Regions from separate parts of the Collibacillus ludicampi genome, predicted to be linked through region 1. Evidence: riboswitches for the same ligand, from Rfam matches in the RefSeq annotation. Region 1 holds a riboswitch; each other region holds the start of a gene.
What was found. A riboswitch is a leader RNA that binds a small molecule or an ion and turns the genes downstream of it on or off. The one in region 1 is predicted to bind cyclic di-GMP.
Positions count from the first base shown of each region.

Region 2: another riboswitch for cyclic di-GMP. It lies ahead of DNHGIG_RS16785 (hypothetical protein); the one in region 1 lies ahead of DNHGIG_RS05965 (DUF6042 family protein).
Region 3: another riboswitch for cyclic di-GMP. It lies ahead of DNHGIG_RS16775 (pyridoxal phosphate-dependent decarboxylase family protein); the one in region 1 lies ahead of DNHGIG_RS05965 (DUF6042 family protein).

Region 1 is NZ_BOQE01000001.1:1,193,293-1,197,576, reverse strand. Features, by position in the region: gene DNHGIG_RS05970 (EAL domain-containing protein) at 1-1,479, shown strand, start outside; gene DNHGIG_RS05965 (DUF6042 family protein) at 1,706-2,149, opposite strand; cyclic di-GMP riboswitch class I at 2,161-2,244, opposite strand; gene DNHGIG_RS05960 (glycosyltransferase family 2 protein) at 2,470-3,480, shown strand; gene DNHGIG_RS05955 (GtrA family protein) at 3,504-3,911, shown strand; gene DNHGIG_RS05950 (ArnT family glycosyltransferase) at 3,948-4,284, shown strand, end outside.
Region 2 is NZ_BOQE01000001.1:3,303,175-3,307,458, forward strand. Features, by position in the region: gene DNHGIG_RS16780 (methyl-accepting chemotaxis protein) at 1-1,618, shown strand, start outside; cyclic di-GMP riboswitch class I at 1,827-1,910, shown strand; gene DNHGIG_RS16785 (hypothetical protein) at 2,021-2,416, shown strand; partial or broken gene DNHGIG_RS16790 (ATP-binding protein) at 2,615-2,929, opposite strand; gene DNHGIG_RS16795 (hypothetical protein) at 3,035-3,514, shown strand; partial or broken gene odhB (2-oxoglutarate dehydrogenase complex dihydrolipoyllysine-residue succinyltransferase) at 3,550-4,284, shown strand, end outside.
Region 3 is NZ_BOQE01000001.1:3,298,831-3,303,114, reverse strand. Features, by position in the region: gene DNHGIG_RS16780 (methyl-accepting chemotaxis protein) at 1-35, opposite strand, end outside; gene DNHGIG_RS16775 (pyridoxal phosphate-dependent decarboxylase family protein) at 28-1,683, opposite strand; cyclic di-GMP riboswitch class I at 1,763-1,847, opposite strand; gene DNHGIG_RS16770 (glycoside hydrolase family 113 protein) at 2,214-2,861, opposite strand; gene DNHGIG_RS16765 (hypothetical protein) at 2,788-3,069, opposite strand; gene DNHGIG_RS16760 (MarR family winged helix-turn-helix transcriptional regulator) at 3,453-3,908, shown strand; gene DNHGIG_RS16755 (enoyl-CoA hydratase-related protein) at 4,065-4,284, shown strand, end outside.

The DNA of each region.
Region 1 (4,284 bases):
TACATGAAGAATAGTTATCATCTACCGAATGCTCTTCCTGTTGAATTTATGTTCGCGTATCTTGTACTAAACGCTCTAGGAATGTGGATGTCTGCTTATCTGATTGAAACACTCAAAGAACGGAATCAAGATCGGATGAAGGTCAATCATCTGGCCTATCACGATTCATTAACGGATCTCCCGAATCGGACTTTATTTTTTTCGGAATTAAAGAATGCGATCGATCAGGCTGAAAAAAATAACCAGGTACTAGCCGTCATGTATCTGGATTTGGACCGTTTCAAGTATGTCAATGACACCTTTGGTCACCATGTGGGAGATGAATTGATTCAGCAATTCTCCATGAGGGTAGTCAAATGTATTCGAGATACCGACCTCGTAGCCCGCATGGGTGGAGATGAGTTCACTCTTCTGTTAAAAGACATAAAATCTACGGATTGCGCTCTGAATATCGCGAGACGTATCATTGGATCCTTTGAGGAACCCATAACGCTGACGAATCAAGAGCTTTTTGTAACCACAAGTATTGGAATCGCCTTTTTTCCGAAAGACGGCACAGATGCTCAGACTCTAGTAAAAAACGCCGATACCGCTATGTATAAAGCCAAGGAAAAAGGAAGAAATCATTATCAGCTCTATGAATCCACTCTGACCCAGCATGTATCGAAAAAGCTGATTTTAGAAAGCTCCTTTCGAAAGGCATTGGAACAACATCAATTCTTTTTACTCTATCAACCGAAAGCGGATATTCACTCGAACAGGATTATCGGCGTGGAAGCATTACTCCGCTGGAAACACCCTGAACTTGGAGAGGTACCCCCTGCTGAGTTCATCACTCTGGCTGAAGAAACAGGATTCATTCATTCGATAGGAAAGTGGGTCTTATATACCGCCTGCAATCAAAACAAAAGCTGGCAGGATAAGGGGTTGCCGCGAATTCCTATCGGCGTCAATTTGTCTATGCATCAGTTTCAACGGGATGATTTGGTGGGAACCATTCAGTCCGTGCTCAAGCAAACGGGGCTCGCTCCCCAATGGCTTGAGTTAGAGATCACGGAAAGTGCGATCATGAATAATCCGGAAGAGGGTGCAAAAAAGATCAAACAAATGAAGGAATTAGGGATTCACCTTTCCATCGATGATTTTGGCACTGGGTACTCTTCATTAACGAGTTTAAAACGTTTTCCCGTAGACACATTGAAAATTGACCAGTCTTTTATTCGGGAATTGACGACCGATCCAAAGGATGCGGCGATCACGAGAGCGATCATCACTTTAGGGCGTTCCCTTAACTTGAAGGTAATTGCGGAAGGTGTGGAGAATGAGGAGCAGCTTGCCTTCTTGCGGAACCAGGACTGTCATGCACTGCAAGGTTACTTGTTCAGCCACCCTCTGACAGCACATGAATTTGAACAGCTGCTAAAGAATCATACGAACCGTAATGTTTTGATTCACACGCATCCTCATGTAGAAGTTTGATCGGGCTGTCCCGCTGAGAATCCCTTAATTCAATCGCTTGTAGAATCGTATCCCGAAGATGAGGACAGACGTTGCAGTCACCCGCTTACGGCGTCGATCACTTGCATCAGAGAAAATCCCCGAAGCAGGCGGCCAACCGATCTTTCGGAGGATTTTCTCTTTCTTATTTTCTGCGAATTCAATCGTACAGCATTTTCTCACTGACCACCCATAGAATGTGTAGGCTTTAACTTCTTGTGCGTATCGCCTCTAATATCTGTATTTCTCTTCGCGTTAGATTGAGGACGTTTTCTGGACTCGGTATGCAGCCGCAATCGATCAGAGCCAATCTCGTTTTATCCTCGCATGTAATTTTACGTAGCAACCCAAAACGAATGATAAGATCCAACAGCTCTTCTACTGTCTCAGGATACGAATAGCCTGAGCGCTCATAGATCAAGCGCAATTCAGCTTCTCTTCGGTTTACCAAGTCTTTATCTTTTTGAAAAACGAGATGTCTCTTCAAGTATGAAACGACTTCCTCAAGATTTTGTTTATGAGTAGCTGCTTGGATGAGCAACGGGTATACGATCATTCCATCTAACGGAAGAAAGCGCATCCATTGAGCTTTAAATAACACGTCTGATACGAGACTCCAGGAGTTTTGCTTCGGAATTATCGTACTGCTCATTTCTTCATCCCTTCGGTAACTGGCTGGCGTAGTCATAGACCGTAGCCCCTGTAGCTTTGCGTCCTTGGCTTTCGCCAAGTTTGCCATTATCGGAGGTTTAGTATTTGTATTATAATTCATATTCCCTCATTTTTCTACAAAAATTGACAAAGTTCAAGTGTTCGGTTAAAAGTGGGACATTGAACCTTGCCGATCGTTATGTTATCTTGTACTGAGAGGAATCAGGAACATGCGACTCTGTTCTCCCGCGGGATGCGGCGAGGGGCAGAGTCGATCTTGTGTAAGAATCGATATTGAATGCAAACAGAGAGGGAATGCACATGAACAAACGCAAACTGATCTCCGTTGTGATTCCTGCGTACAATGAGGAACTCGTGATTCGGGAAACGCATAAGCGTTTGTCGACCGTGTGTTCCATATCGGGATATGATTACGAACTGATTTATGTCAATGACGGCTCGCGTGACCGTACCGAAGAGATCTTGCGGGAATTGGCGTTCCACGACTCCCATGTCCGCGTGCTGAGCTTTTCCCGCAATTTTGGCCATCAAGTGGCCGTGACGGCGGGCATCGAACACGCGTCAGGGGATGCGGTGGTGCTGATCGATGCGGATTTGCAAGATCCGCCGGAGTTGATCCTTGATTTTATCACCAAATGGGAAGAGGGCTATGATGTCGTTTATGCGGTACGAAAAAGCCGCGCCGGTGAAACCTGGTTTAAAAAGGTGACGGCCAAACTGTTTTACCGGATTCTTCAAAGACTGATCGATATCCAGATCCCCCTGGATACGGGTGACTTTCGTTTGATGAGCCGGCGCGTGGTGGACAGCTTAAATGCGATGCCGGAAAAACATCGCTTCGTCCGCGGACTGGTGTCCTGGATTGGTTTCAAACAGGTGGGCATCGAGTACGAACGGCAAGAACGGTTTGCCGGCGAAACGAAATACCCATTGCGAAAAATGTTGCGTTTCGCTTTTGACGGCATCACATCCTTTTCCTTTAAACCCCTGCAATTGGCAGGCATTTTAGGGCTTTATTCGGCGGGGATCGGCTTCATTGGCATCCTGATCATTCTGTATATGCGCTTGTTCACCCATTCAACCGTACAAGGTTGGTCTTCCTTGATGGTCGTCGTTCTGTTCTTAGGTGGTATTCAACTGTTGATCCTCGGCATGATGGGGGAGTATATCGGGCGGATGTACGATGAGGTACGGAGGCGTCCGTTGTATATCTTGGAGGAGAAAATTGGCTTTCCGGGGGGGACGGTACAGACCCATCAGGATCGGGAGCTGTCACAAAGGCATGATGATTACTTCCCGGCACGATCATAGCTCCGATACAAAGGTGGATCACAGTGAATCTTTCATTCGCGAAAAGAGAACAGTGCCTTCAGTTTTTCCGGTTTTGTCTCATCGGTCTTGTGAATACGTCTGTAAGCTACATCAATTATTACCTGTTCATTCGTATCGGGATAGGGATGGCTGTGAGTTATGCGCTCGCTTATCTTGTCGGAATGATCAGTTCCCTCCTCTTCAATGCGTCCTGGACGTTTGCAGTTCGGCGGATCCATTGGAATATGACGGTGAAGTTTGTGCTGGCAAATCTCTTGGTGGCCGCATGTGGCGAGTGGCTCTTGCGGCCGGTTGTTTACCAACTCCATATTCCCGTCCAATATGCCCAGCTTTTCACGCTGATCCCCACGACCGTACTGAATTTCATGTTGAGCCGGTTTTGGGTGTTTCGCGTTCGTGCCATGGCGTAGTCTGTGTTCGTGTGAGAGGGCATGCAGGAGGTTGCCATGTTAAAAAATTCTCGCTCGCTCAAGTGGTTGCTTGCGATTCTCGTTCTCGGAACGGGGATTCGTCTGGCATGGATCTATTATGTAAATACACAACCGATTTCCGACTTTAAACATTACCATGATCTTGCGCTCTCTTTGTTGCATAACGGCACGTATACGATGCCTGAAGGGCTCGATTATATCAAAGAGAGCACGCCGTTTATCAAGCAAGGGGTATCCTATCCGAGCGCGTTCCGCCCTCCCGGATATCCTTTTTTTCTTGTTTTGGTTTATTCTTTGGATCCGTCCATTCTCGCCGCCAAAATCGCCAATGTACTTTTGAGTCTCGTATGGA
Region 2 (4,284 bases), 2.1 Mb from region 1:
TATTTCTCTTTGCTTTAGTACGATCGCCTATAAATCGGCAAATTATATTGTCGATAATCATGTGCTACCAGAGTTTGACCGAACGTTAAAAACGAATATTAGTTGGGTTCAGGAGAAATTGGATAAGAATCTTGTCATTCAATCGGATCAAGGATCCAATGAAGCATACAACAAGTTGCTGTCCTTTTTAAATGAAGAGAAAAAGCAGTTGGGTGTGGAAAACGTCTATGTACTGGGAAAGAAAGAGAAAACGTATATCGTTGCTTTGAGTGAAGCGGCTGACCAGCGCAATGCGGAGTATCCCTTTACCGATGAAATGAACAAAGCTTTACAAGGCTCTATGCAGATTAGCAGTATTTACAAAGACGACTTTGGAGTTCATAAGTCTGTGTTTGTACCTATCGCTGGAACCCATATGATACTAGGGATTGATATGGATGCCAGATTCGTGGATCAATTGAGAAGCGAAATCATCCAGATCAGTATTATAGTTACAGGAATCATGATTCTGCTAGGAAGCATCGCTGGTTATTTCTTATCCAAACAATTTACCAAACCTTTGCGACTTCTCGTTTCCCATACCCAAACACTAGCGAAAGGCGATCTTCGCGGCGAAGTGAGCATCACCAGTCATGATGAAATGGGGCAATTGGCCGAAAGCTTTAATCAAATGAAACTTCACTTGAAGCGTTTGCTAGAACAAGTTGCAGCCACGTCGGAACATGTGGCTGCATCCTCCAAGGATTTGTCTGATAATACCCGTATGTTTACAGACATGATCAACCAAATGACCGCATCGCTTCAGGAGGTCTCTTCCGGCAGTGAAACGATAGCACAAGGGGCCAAAGAAAACTCAAAAGCCATGGAGGATATGGCAAAGGGTATCCAACATATTAACGAATCCACTGTCGAAGTGTCGGAAAAATCTATTGAAGCCGCTGAGGAAGCAGGTCGCGGAAATCAATCGATTCAAAAAGCGGTCTCCCAAATGGAGCTAATAACATCTTCAGTGGAAAACTCTACCGAACTGGTGCGCCAAATGCATGGACGAGCCAATGAAATTGGCCATGTGGTCGAGTTTATCACTAGCATTGCTGATCAGATCAACCTGTTGGCATTGAATGCGGCCATTGAAGCGGCCCGGGCGGGTGAATATGGACGGGGATTTGCAGTGGTTGCCGACGAAGTCCGCAAACTCGCCGAAAAATCCTCCCAATCGGCCAGTGAGATTACCAATCTGCTCCACGAGATTCAGGCGCACTCTCTGAAATCGGTAGAAGCCATGAGTCAGGTTACTCAGGTGGTGGTTTCCGGGAGCAACCAGGTACGTACGGCCGGGGATTCATTTGAACGGATCTCCCACTTGATTGACAATGTCTCACAACAAATCCAGAATGTCTCGGCCGTCATTCAGGAGATTTCCGCCACATCGGAACAATTGTCCGCATCGGCAGAAGAGACGGCACAGATTACAGAAACATCGTTAGAAAATACCCGCTCCATAGCTGGTACCGCACAAGAACAATTGGCGGCTATAGAGGAAATCGCTCAGGCGACAGACACGTTAAGTGATCAGGCCAACCGGTTAAAAGAATTGGTTGGCGAATTTAAGATTTGACGGTATAACAATGTAAGGATTCAATAAGCGTTTGTATAGTGTTAGACATATGCTTGATAAAAACATATAGGTGTCCTCCTATTGCTAGGGCAGTGGGAGGAATGTTTCCTAGATCTTTCATTGAGACAATAAGCATAAAAAACAAGTGGCAGAACAGGTCACGATCCGCAATTCAAGAACTAACTTAATATCCTGATCAAAGTTAATCCTCCGATAATGGCAAACTTGGCGAAAGCCAAGGACGCAAAGCTAGAGGGGCTACGGTCAATGACTATGCCAGCCAGTTACCGAAGAGGTGGAATAAAGAATTCCACCTAGTTCAAGTTGCTCAAAGCAAGGTGGAATTCTTTTTTTGAAATCAATTCGTATAGATCAAAATTAGAGAGAGGAAAATTTAAGACAATGGGGGAAAAGAGATACAAGAATCGTTCGATGGTACACCATTGTTGGACGCATTCGGAAGTTGCCTTCATAAAGGAAAATCTTCATCGCATGTCGGTCCGGCAACTTTCAATATCTCTAGGGCTTCCATTTTCCAGTGTTCGTCGAAAGGTTGATCAAATTAAAAAAGGGATCATAAAAACAGGTGAACATCTCTGCCGTTCTCCGAAAACTGAGACGACATTCTCGGAAGTGATGTTTCTTTACTATCTTCGTATTATGGCCCGTGAATGTAAACAAAGAGGTGTAAAGCCCGATGTCTCTTCATTTCTTGAAGAATATCGAAAAATAAAAGGGGAATTAGAAGCAACCCCCTTAGCAGAGAAGATCAAAGAACAGATACAATCCATTGGATAGTTCGTTTTAAACCGCTTTTTAGCGGTTTTTTTGTTCGTATTATAAAATCGAATAAAAAAAGCGGTAAGATGACCGCGAAAAAGATAGGGATATGCTCAAAGCAATAGGGGGGGATGGGTGTCCTACGCTTGTATTTTATTACTTTTCGACAAAAAGCGCAATAAATCGACATAGATTCGTTGCGGTGATCAGTTGAAAGCGTAACATCTCTATCGCTGATTTGCTGAACTCGGGCAGTTCATCATGAAAGAGGACGCCTCCGTGTGCAAGTGAAACTTCTCCTGTTTTTGGGATCGACCCGCCGCCGATCAATCCAGAACCGGAGATCGTATGATGGGGTGCGCGAAAAGGCCTGTTTGTAATGAGCGCTGATTTTTCTTTCAACAATCCTGCTGCCGAGTAGATTTTGGTTACTTCTAACGCTTCTTGAAAAGGAAGTGGGGGAAGGATTGTGGGGAGTCGGCGGGCCAGCATCGTTTTCCCGGATACAGGCGGACCGATCAAGAGGATATTAGGATACATTGTCAGTTGCCAACGTGACGAGTGCAGCCCAGTATTTTCATTTACTGCGGCTTCAAGCCGCACGTTTGCGCACAAACACCCAAGCCTTTAATCTTAATGACTCCAAAAAGCTTGCTTAGGAATCCGCGAGCCGCTTCACATCCGGCTGAACTTGAACAGAGGCGTTTTTTGCGGGTTCTGGACGACCCTTATACCGCCAATAACGGAAAAGAAGTCGAGCGGTTGATCCTGTGTACAGGTAAAGTTGCGATTGACCTAAGTGCGGCACTAGAAACAGGAGCATTTGCAACAAATCGGTTGGCGATTGTCCGAGTCGAACAGTTGTATCCGTTCCCGCAGGATGATTTGTTACAGGTGTTAAAACGATACCCGCGATTACGTGAAGTTGTATGGGTGCAAGAAGAACCTAAAAATATGGGAGCATGGATGTACATGCAGCCGCGATTACAAGCATTGATACATACACCGCTAAGGTATATCGGTTGGCCTGAACGTTCGAGTCCGGCAGAAGGCATGGCGGATGTTCATGAGGGCAACCAGAAACAGATTATCGACAAAACTCTGAATTTTGATTAGACCAGGTTGAGTGTGAAAGTAAGGAGGACCCGATCATGAGTGAGATCAAGGTACCTGAACTGGGAGAATCAATTCTTGAAGCAACCATACAGAAATGGCTGAAAAATGAGGGGGAATCGATCACCGAGGGAGAACCGATTGCAGCACTTGAGACCGATAAGGTTAACGTTGATGTGATCGCACCTGAAAGCGGTGTATTACAGGAGATTTTAAAACGGGCGGGAGAGACAGTGGCGGTGGGGGAGGTGATTGGGATTATCGGCGAAGTGACCTCAACAGCCGATAAACCGCCTGCGACTTCGGAGGAATATACAGTCCATAAGCCAGACAAAGTGGGCGGCAGGGAACAAACCATTGAAAAAGAGCCGATAAAACCTTTACTTCTCAAGGATGATAATTTTCCTCCTCTTGCAACCCCAGCTGTTCGTCGATTGGCTATGAAACTGGGCGTTGATTTACATCAAGTACAAAGAAGTTTGGGACGAATTACGGAAGCGGATGTTCTGGAGTTTGCCAAAGGAACCAAGAATGCCTTACAAAACGAAAGGAATGTGATGCCCTCTGACCGTATGCCTTCCATTCGGCCCGGGGCGGTCGTTCCGTCTGGTAATCCGACACAGGAAACGGTTGCTGCTTTAAAAGAAGAAAGGATCCGCATGACGCGGCGTCGTTTGACGATCGCGCGCCGGCTTGTCGAAGCTCAACATACGGCGGCGATGTTAACAACGTTCAATGAAGTGGATATGACGGCAGTACTGGATATACGGACA
Region 3 (4,284 bases), 2.1 Mb from region 1:
AGTTGATTGTGAAGGAATTCTTTCCAATTAGACATGGCTTTCCACCTTCATGCGCTCGTTGATATATTGCTCTACCTGTTCTTTTAGAAATGCAAGGATTGGATCCACACTCTCCACAGTTGTATATGGGGAAATCGAGAAAAATTTTACGACAGCAATGGGATACCGCTCGCTCGAGTCAATGATATCCACGAGACACTGTTTTGTGGTATCGCCGAAAAAGACCTGGTCACGATGTTCTCCTAAGCGCTCAAATAGGCGTTTATTCCAGGCATTGTTTCTTTCAATTTGCGCACGGCTTGCCTTGCCCGATATCTCTTCTGCCCATTCCACAGTTCCCGGATAGAAGCGAAACGTGGTGATCGGTCCAATATTGGCTTCATTGGTAATGGCTACATTCGGAATCGCTGCTAACAATTTTTTTCGAAAGGCAAGATTTACACGTACGTAATTGGCCAGTATCTGTTGATAACCTTCGATACCGAAAGCCAACAAGGCTGCGTAGATCGCTAGGGAACTGGACATGCGGGAACATTCCAGGGTGTAACCGGTATGGTAACTTCCGTAGCCACGATTGCCTACATACGGCGTTTCAAACTCATTCAAATCGAGAAGTCCCAGATCCTTCCCGTTTTTGACAAGAAACAGGCTGGACAGGTAAGGCGTTTGTCCAAACTTTTGAAAATCGAAACAAAGACTATCCGCCAAATGTAAATGTTGCATTCGCTCACGGATGTGCAGTAATCCATCATTTACTTCTTCTTCCAGTTTCAGAGGATTGGCAGTAAAGTCGTAATGGTTAAAAAAGCTATAAAATCCGCCCAATGCGGAATCTGCATGAATATGTACAGGCTTTAATCCATACTTCATCGTGAGCTCATCACATACGTCTTTGATTGCTTGTATGTCATCAATACCAAAGGAGTCAGTGGTTCCAGTGGTGGCTACCACATACACAGGAATGCCGCCTTTTTGAATGACAGCCTCCATTTTTGCTTGCAAATCGGCTACATCCATGGAGTGGTCTTTTTGTGTTCGAACCAAAACGAGATGATCTGAACCAATTCCTGTAGCTTCCACCGATTTTAATAAGCTGTAATGCGCGTTTTCTGAAGCGAAACAATAGAGATTGTTGGGAATCCCCTTTTCCTTAGCATGAGGAAACTGTTTGGCAATGGCCAAACGCAGGCCTGAAAAAACGGCCCCCTGACCGCCCCATGTGGTATATCCCCAACTTTGTTTTTCGTCATAACCCACGAGTTTAGACATCATAGCAATGACCCTTACTTCTGCTTCTGCACCTGCAGGACCATACACATCCCAGAGATTATTGCCGTTCAACAGCGTTGTCAGTAAAGCACCAAGAATTCCGGGGATACTTGCCATAGGCAACACGTTGGTGACAAAATTCCTCGTATGATATGGATGCCCGGGAACTAATTGAAGCAGTTCCTCCAGCATTTGCTGCATGCCAATTCCTTGTTCGGGGACCTTAGAGGTACGGATCAGTTGCTTATAGAAATCATCGCTTCTCTCTCTCATCGGCCCCAGGGTTGCCCTTTGGGGATCTTTCAGGCTGTCGATCGTCTGAATCATTTTTTCTACAAAACCTAACAATTGTTTCCGTCGCTCTTCGTTCCCGTCTTCACTGGGAAACAAGGATTGTACCTCTTGAAAATTCATTTTACCACCCTACCCTTCTTACTTTCGTTAAATATAAAGAAATCCACCTTAAATAAGGTGGATTTCTTTATTCCACCTCTTCGGTAACTGGCTGGCATAGTCATTTGACCGTAGCCCCTATAGCTTTGCGTCCCTGGCTTTCGCCAAGTTTGCCATTATCGGAGGTTTAATTTTAGAAATATCTTCCCCCTTATTTTTCTACAAAATATGACAAAATGCAAGTCTTGATTATTTTATGCTTCCTAGCTGGATCGTGAAAAGCAGGATGTGTAGCTGTTGCATGCTTTCATACAGCCCTACCCTACTGATGAGATGAGGGTGTATCCGGTATCGCCATTCGTAGGGAATGTGAAGTATGATTTTGCTTCCATAGAGACTACTTTTGATGACAATAGGAAATAAAATTGTAGCCTAGATATTAAACTTCTAAACGGAATAATAAAGTGTTAGAATGGGAAAGCTTTTCTGCAAACGAGAAGTAATACGCTACAATACGTATTCGTGTCTAGGACCACTGACTGGAATTTAAGTTAATGCTTTGCATAATATTCCGCTAACGCAAAAAAGGATTTTTTGGGCTCCCACGGCATATCTTTATAGGTCATTCCATTTTGATCAGTATAGGTTTTAACCACACTATAACTGGCCATGTCTAAATCATATAAAGCATTTTCGTTAAATGGATAGCTAGGCATTACAAACGTGAAAACAAATGCCCCATTCACTTTTTCTGCATGAAAAATATCCAGTAGCTCAATAAGGTAATTGGCCTGTATATTTTCATCCCGTATAAAATCACCTTTAAGCTGTTTCGGCGTTTTGCTGTGGTCAACGATTGCCCAACCATACCCGCCCTTGCTTTCAGCACCTTTATATGTGCAGCATCCGAACTCTAATACGACCACTGGTTTTCCGTGTTTAAAGTAAGCTCTTAACTTTTCCCGGTAAGATTTATAATTAAGCGCATCGCGATAATAATCAATCCCGACGATATCAAATACATCCCAATCGACATTTTCCCAAGGTCCGGATGCGTAGGTAAGCTGGCCATGAAAATGTTCTTTTATCGTAATAACGGCTTTTGACAAAAAGGCGTTTAACCGTTTATGGAAAGAGCCTTTTAGAATTGTGCTTTTCAGCAAACGCCAGGGTTTCATAAAAGTTTTGCATTCGGTCAAATGCTGTATCTCCTTCAACAAGCCCCTTCATAAAGAACGTAAGCTCGCATCCAGCGACAAATATAATATGGGGTGATTGCATCCGCAGTTTTTCTGCCGCCTTAGCACATTCGGCAAAGTAAATAAGCGTTTCTTGTTCATCTGCATCAATTAAGGCTGGAGAAAACCATACTTCTAACCCTTGTTGAATGGCAAATTCGGCTGCCAAAGTGAGTCTTGAAATATCCTATCCTGAAATCCTTACGGCATTGCAATGCAAATCATTTTTGATGATTTCCATTTCTCGTTGCACAATATGAGGATCGAATCGATCACGAGACGACGATTCTTTGCCCCGAGTAAATGTCCCTACGTCGTAATTGATCCCTTTTCGAAAATTTATTTGATTGTCAATCATAGTCAATATCCCCTTCTGATCGATACTCTTACTTGTTGGAAAGTTTTTCGGTGTAACGTTTCATAGCTACCTTTAAAGTAAGACCTATTAGTAAATATTTAATTACAAAAATGGTGATATATCCTTGAAATAATGTTATTATGATAAATAATTATTTACAGTAAGTCAAACATATCGTCACAGGAGAAAGTGAAATGGATACAAAAATCGATCAAATCGCTAGAAACTACATCCAGCTAATTCCGATGCTTTATAGAAAACTTGATAAACCAACCCAGAATACTGCTACAAGGAAAGTACCGTCAGAAATAACGCACTTGCAGTATCACATATTAGAAGAGTTGTTTCATCAAAAGGAAGGTTCTTCAATGACCCAGTTGGCCAAGAGTATTCATATTTCCAAACAACAATTAACGCCGTTAATCTCGAAACTGGAGAAAAAAGGTTACGTTGTAAAAAAGCGGGATGTCAACGATAGAAGATTCGTTCGATTACTATTAACCGAAAAAGGAAAAACAACAGTTAGCCATCGTTTGGAAGAATTTCATCAAGTTCTCTGCGACCAAATGAGTCGCCTTAACGAGGAAGATAGAATAGATCTCGATTTTGCAATTTCCAAAATAACTCGAATTCTAAAAAGGATGGAATAAAGGGAAAAAATACGGTTGTAGTAAAATAAGAGTCTGCTTTTTTCAGAAAACCAACATAAAATAAATTATATTATTTATATTCTGATTATTTATTGACAAATGAAAAATAATTATGATATTTATAAGCATAACAACAAATTAAAAGGAGGGAAAAACATGGAATTTTTGTCTGTTCGGAAAGACGAGGATATTGCCTATGTAACATTACAAAATCCAAGAGAGTTTAACGCTTTATCATTAAAATTGCTCCAAGAATTAGATTCTCTTCTTCAAGAGGTTGCTGAGAAAAGAGAAGTGAAGGTCGTTGTTATTGAAGGATCTACCAAGGCATTTTGTGCTGGTCATAGTTTACGTGAAATAGAAAATATGAATGTAC